2 regions of the Fretibacterium fastidiosum genome follow, and region 1 is predicted to be linked to the other one. Evidence: riboswitches for the same ligand, from Rfam matches in the RefSeq annotation. Region 1 holds a riboswitch; the other holds the start of a gene.
The links. A riboswitch is a leader RNA that binds a small molecule or an ion and turns the genes downstream of it on or off. The one in region 1 is predicted to bind cobalamin.
Positions count from the first base shown of each region.

Region 2: another riboswitch for cobalamin. It lies ahead of ACK28C_RS03180 (DUF4198 domain-containing protein); the one in region 1 lies ahead of ACK28C_RS05265 (anaerobic ribonucleoside triphosphate reductase).

Region 1 covers NZ_OZ209244.1:1,205,920-1,209,123, forward strand. Annotated here, with positions in the region: gene ACK28C_RS05265 (anaerobic ribonucleoside triphosphate reductase) at 1-1,592, opposite strand, end outside; cobalamin riboswitch at 1,699-1,879, opposite strand; gene ACK28C_RS05270 (MerR family transcriptional regulator) at 2,186-3,013, shown strand; gene ACK28C_RS05275 (hypothetical protein) at 3,123-3,204, opposite strand, start outside.
Region 2 covers NZ_OZ209244.1:694,544-697,747, forward strand. Annotated here, with positions in the region: gene ACK28C_RS03175 (ABC transporter permease) at 1-748, opposite strand, end outside; cobalamin riboswitch at 1,060-1,257, shown strand; gene ACK28C_RS03180 (DUF4198 domain-containing protein) at 1,420-2,208, shown strand; gene ACK28C_RS03185 (hypothetical protein) at 2,224-2,727, shown strand; gene cbiM (cobalt transporter CbiM) at 2,732-3,204, shown strand, end outside.

The DNA.
Region 1 (3,204 bases):
TCCAGCCACACGCCCTGTCCCATCAGGAAGGGGAAGTTCTTCACCCGCTTGCGCGACTGGATCTCCAACCGGTCCAGAAGCTGCTGGACCACGAGGTCTGCCATGGCGTCGAGCCGCCGGTAGAACTCATCGAGGTCCCCCTCGCTCAGGATCGCGAGCCGCGGCAGGTTGAGGCTGGTGAAGCTCAGGTTGCCCCGCCCCGTCACCGTCTCCCGGTCCCGGTCCGCCACGTTCCCGATGACGCGCGTGCGGCACCCCATGTAGGCGATCTCCGTGTCCGGGTTCCCCGGCCGGTAGTAGCTCAGGTTGAAGGGCGCGTCGATGAAGGCGAAGTTGGGGAACAGGCGTTTTGCGCTGACGCGGCAGGCCAGCTGAAACAGGTCGCCGTTCGGGTCCTCCGGGTTGAAGTTCACCCCCTCCTTCACCTTGAAGATGCTGACGGGAAAGATGGGCGTCTCGCCGTGCCCCAGGCCGGCCTCCGTCGCCAGGAGCAGGTTCCGCGTCACCATGCGGCCCTCCGGCGAGGTGTCCGTGCCGTAGTTCAGCGAGCTGAAGGGCACCTGCGCCCCCGCCCTGCTGTGCATGGTGTTCAGGTTGTGGACCAGCGCCTCCATGGCCTGATACGTCTCGCGCTCCACGTCCTGCCGCGCCTCTCGAAGCGCCGCCTCCTGGGCGCGCTCCACCGCCTCCTGCGGCACCCCAAGCTTCAGGAGCGCCTCCCGTTCCCGCGACTGACGCTCGTCGGTCGCCCCCATGCGGATGGGGCCGCCCTCCAGGCCGTCGAGGGCAGCGACCGCCCCGTCCTCTGCGGCTTCCCCGGCGAGAAGGCTCAGGGCGCGCAGGAGGTTCCGGCGGTAGGCCCTGGCGAAGGTGCGCGCCACGTAGGGTGCCATGTCGCAGTCGAAGGCGGGGATGCTCTGTCCGCCATGCTGGTCGTTCTGGTTCGCCTGAAGCGCGATGCAGGCCAACGCCGCGGCGCTTCGGATGCCGGAGGGCTCCCGCAGCGTGCCGTGCCCCGTGCCAAATCCTCCCTTGAAGAGCCGCTTCAGGCCGATCTGACAGCAGGTCGTCGTCAGGGTCAGGAAGTCCATGTCGTGGATGTGAACGTCCCCGCTGTGGTGCGCTTCGGCGTGCTCCGGCCTCAGGATGAAGATCTCGTTGAAGTGCTTCGCTCCCTCGGAGCCGTAGCGCAGCATCGTCCCCATGGCCGTGTCGCCGTCGATGTTGGCGTTCTCACGCTTCAGGTCGCTGTCCTGCGCGTCCCGGAACGTCAGCGCCTCGTAGACGTTCATCAGGTGGCTCTTCATCTCCCGCGCGCGGCTTCGGGACGCGCGATAGAGGATGTAGGCCTTGGCCGCTCTCGCGCGTCCGGACTCGATCAGCACCTCCTCCACGATGTCCTGAATCTCCTCCACCTGGGGCACGCCGCCCTGAAGCTTCTGCTCCATGTGGGCCACGACGCGCTCCGTCAGCGGCATGGCCTCCGTTCCAGGCTCCCCCACCGCCGCCAGGGCCCGTCCGATGGCCCCGGCTATCTTCTCAGCGTTGAAGGGCACCTCGCGCCCATCCCGCTTTCTGATCCTGGCGAACATCTTTCCCTGCCTCCTTAAAAAGAGCGCCCCCTCCGGGAGGTGGAGGGGGCAGGCGCTCGCGCCTGGACGCGAAAGGGCCGCGCGCCCCTCCCGTCGTCCGCAGGAGTTCGCGTTCATGGGCCCAGGCAGGTCTTCTGACTTGGGATCATCGGCGCCTCGTCCTTTCCGGATCGCTCCAGTGGACTTTCGAGGGGCCTCCCCGTTCACAGCGGCGGGACCGTTCAGGATTCGCACCTGCTTCCCTTTTGCCCGGCGCACACGCCGGAACCCGTGCCCATCTTCTTTTGAAAAATGCAGCCTCATTATACACCAGCCGAACGCCCTCCGAATTTGGAAGTGGATTCGCCGTCCACCGTCCCGGCTCGCGTGGCCGCCGCTGTGAGGCTCCAGTCGTCCCCAATGTGCACGCACCAGCCCCGTCGCTGATGGAACACCCCGTTGACGAAGGAAGGTGCGCTTTCCGTTGATCGAGTATACTTTACGAGGCGGCCGACGGCGCCTGGCCCGCAGGCTTGACCCTCCCCCGGCTGGAGGGCCTATGATGGGTCCTGTCGGAGGGTGAGGGGCGAAAACGCGAAGGGAGGAGGAATTTGATGAGCAACCTGCTGACGATCGGGGAGTTCTCCAGGGCGACGATGCTCTCGGTGAAGACGCTGCGCTTCTACGACGAAAGGGGCATCCTGAAGCCCGTCTGGGTGGACGAGACGACGGGGTATCGGCACTACTCCGCGGGGCAGTTCGTGGAGGCCCTGCGCATCCGACGACTGAGGGAGCTGGACGTGCCTCTGGAGGATATCCGCGCCTTCCTCGGCGCGCGGGACCCCGACGCGATCGCCGCCTTCCTGGCCCGACACCGTCAGGTGCTCCAGGAACGCCTGGAGAAGGGACATAGGGACCTGGAGCTCCTGGAAAAACTCACTTTGGAGAAGGAGGCGTTTTTCTTGTCCTACAAAGTTACGGTACGCGAGGTGGCGCCCGTGCGGGCGCTGACGCACCGCTGCATCGTCACGATGGAGAACCTGTCGGAGGAGAGTCATCGGGTCTTCACGGAGCTGTGGACCCACCTGGAGCGGCACGGCAGCGCCTACGGCGGGGAGTGCTTCGACATCTACTATGGGGAGGAGTTCGACCCGAACGACATCGACGTCGAGTACTGCCTGTCCTTCACGAACCCCGTCCCGGAAACGGACCGGCTGAAGGTCCGCACGGTGCCGGGCGGCCTGATGGCCTGCACCCTGCACAAGGGGCCCTACGATCAGTTGGAGGGCGCCTACACCGCGCTGCGGCACTGGATGGAGGAGAACGGCTACGAGCCCGTGGCCGGCTCCGACGGTGCGCGGAACGTCTACCTGAACAGCCCCCACGAGGTCCCGCCGGAGGAGCTGCGCACCGAGGTGCAGTGGCCGGTGCGAAAGGCCTAGCGCCCCGGATGCCTCGTCGGTCGGGCGGCGCGTCGCCGCGCGAGGCGCCGCCTCATGTCGTTGTCCAGGAGGGGCCTGAGCCTCTGATAGGGGGCCCTGGCAGGTCCCCCTACCTATTTGATGCTTCGCGTTCTCCCCGCACTGAGATCATGGGGCTCCATGCCATCGTCCTCCGTTTTTCGCGCCTGCGC
Region 2 (3,204 bases), 510 kb from region 1:
CGCCCAAAAGGTGCCCAAATTGAAGCCCCACCGCCGTGACGATGGGGATGAGCGCGTTGCGCATCATGTGCCGCATGGTGACGGCGCCCTCCGAAATGCCCTTGGAGCGCGCGGTACTGATGTAGTCCTGCCGGATCACCTCGAGCATACTGGAGCGCGTCATCCTGACGATCGTCGCCGCACAGCCCGTGCCCAGCGTCAGGGCGGGGAGGACGAGGCTCTTCACGAGGGGAACGAACCCCTCGCCCATCCCCTGCGACGGCAGCCATCCGAGCCCCAGCGAGAAGACGAGGACCACCAGGAGCCCGAACCAGAAGTTGGGCATGGCGACCCCGATGAGCGACAGGACGGTCGTCGTGTAGTCGAGCAGGGTGTACTGGTGCTTCGCCGAGATGATGCCGGTGGGGAGCCCGATGAGGAGCGCCACAAAAATTCCGGCCAGGGCCAGGACGCAGGTCGCGGGGAAGCGCTCCAGCACCATGTCCATGACGTCGATCTTGTTGCGGTAGGAAACTCCCAGGTCCCCGTGCAGGGCGTCCTTCATGTAGATCAGGTAGCGCACGACGATGGGCCGATTGAGGCCGAGCTCCTCCCGCGTCCGCTGCAGGAGCTCCGGCGTCGCGCCGTCGCCCAGGATGATGGCGGCCGGGTCCCCAGGCGTCAGGGCCAGGATGAAAAAGACGATGAACGTGACGCCAATCAGCACGGGGATCATCATCAGGAGCCTACGTAGGATATAGCGCAGCATCAGCTATCAGCCTCACCTTGCAAGGAATACTGAAGTTTTCAAAAAGTGCTCTCCTATTATATCACTTCACAAAAGAACCCTATCACCACAGGTGAGAAAAGACGTGAAACGGACTTAGCGCGCCCCTGGCCTCTGCAACCAAGGCCTTACGAGGTCCTTGAAGATCATTGCCCCGCACCACGGGCTCCGTGAAGCGGTCCCTCTCAGGTTACCCGCTGCGTCCGACGGCAGGGTCTCTGTCCCACAGCCGCATCCAGCCGTGTGAACTCCTCAAGGACGTCCTTGTTAATTTTCCATAAATTAAACATAACAAAATTTAGAAAAAAAGTGTTATCATAAATTATAAACAGAACTCTTGTTCGTCGGGGGAAGTCGGGTGCAACGCCCGCGCGGTCCCGCCGCCGTGAGAGGAGGACAAGCCAGGTTCGGGGAGGGCGCGAAGGCGCGGCTCCATCGAACTATGTCTTGGATCCCAAGCCGGAATACCTGACGTTCAAGCGGACACAAGACGTTTTGCCACGAGCGATGGCGCAGGAGCGTGTCGTCTGTGACGCCCCCGCCCGCGCCCATCGCGAGGCGGGGGTTTTTGCAGCGTTTTATTCTCTGGACGACGTACCCCGGCAACGGGGTTTTGCCGTAATTCTGTAAGTATTGAGGAGGATGATTTTTTCATGAAACGCGGAAACAAAGTAGTGTTGGCGGCTGGTTTGCTCCTTGGGGTCGCCTCGGCGGCCTTTGCGCACGAGCTGGTGATGAAGCCGCAGAAGATGAACGCGGCGAAGGGCGAGACTCTGGCGGTTGAGATCCACTCGGGACACAAGTTCATCGTACCCGAGGAGGTGGAGAGCGTCGAGCGCATCAAGGCGGGAGTCTTCAAGGACGGCAAGCTCCAGGAGGCCGGGCTGAAGCCGAACGAGAAAAACCTGTGCATCGACTTCTCCCTGCCCGTCGAGGATGCCTCTCAGTCCATGGTGATCCTCGCCAACAAGGACGGCGGTGTCTGGTGCGTCACGAATGAGGGCGGCAAGTCCGGCCTTCGCAAGGACCTGGAGGCCCAGGGCCTGAAGGTCACGAAGGCGACCAAGAACGACAAGTTCGTCAAGGTTATCGTCAACGCCTCCAGGGACGACAAGAACTTCGCCGTTCAGACGGGGCAGGCCCTTGAGATCATCCCCGTGACCAACCCTGCGGACGCCAAGGTTGGAGAGTTCTTCGAGGTGAAGATACTGGTCGACGGAAAACCCTACTCAGGGGCGGTGTGGGCGAGCTACGACGGTTTTGCGCCTGAGTACGAGGACACCTATGCCTACTATACCCAGGCGGTCCAGGGCGTGGCCCATATCAAGATCACAGCCCCCGGTCTCTGGGGTGTGCGCGCCATGAAGACGGACCTGCCCGGCAAGGAGGGCGAGTACGACTCCGTTGCTCGCAGGACCTTCCTGCTCTTTGAAGTGAAGTAGCAAAGTCCATCAAAGATGAACGCCTCTTTCAAAAAGACGGCGCTGCTCGGGCTGGCGGTGATCGCCGGCCTGAGCGGCCTTTTAGCGCAGCAGGCGGACGCACACGGCGTGGGCTATTCGGAGTCCACGCTGAAGCCGGTATCGCTCGAATTCTTCTACTCGACGGGAGAGCTTATGAACTACCTTGAGGCCAAGGTCTTCTCCCCTGCCGACGAGAAGATCGCCTACCAGTCAGGACGGACCGACGAGGGGGGGCGTTTCGCCTTCACCCCCAATAAGCCCGGGACGTGGCGGGTCATCGTCAGCGATGAGGACGGGCACAGGGCCGAGGCGACAGTGAACGTGACGGAGGACTTCCTGAAGGCCGGGGCCACAGGAGGCGGTTCGGGCATCGACATTCAGGAGAAGAAGGCCGCCCCTGAGGGACTGGATCTTCTCCTGAGGGCGGGGCTCGGCGTCAGCCTGATCTTCAACATCGCCGCGTTCGTCCTGCTGCTGCGGTGCAGGAAGGCGGTGTAGTCCCATGCATATCAGCGAGGGAATCCTCTCCACTCAGGCCTTGGCCGCCGGATGGGCCGTCGCGGGCGTCGGGACGGCGGTCGGGCTCAAAAAGCTCAACCCCGATAAGATCGTCCGCGTCGCGTTCTCCTCGTCGGTGTTCTTTCTGGCCTCCCTGATCAACGTGCGGCTCGGCCCCAGTTCGACCCACCTCTCCCTTATCGCGCCCATGGGGCTGATCTTGGGGTGGTCGGCCTTTCCCGCCGTGATGGTCGCCCTGATTCTGCAGGCCCTCCTGTTTCAGTTCGGCGGCCTCATCGTTCTGGGGGTGAATACGGTGGATGTCGCCGTTCCTGCGCTCGCCGCCTACTTCCTGTTCGCGGGCCCGATCTGCAGGAGCAGAGGCCCCATCGCCTCCGTACTGGGCTTCATCGCAGGTGCCCTGGCCGTGCTCCTCTGTGCCGTGGGGGTGGAGATCTTCCTGAGGGGGACGGACGC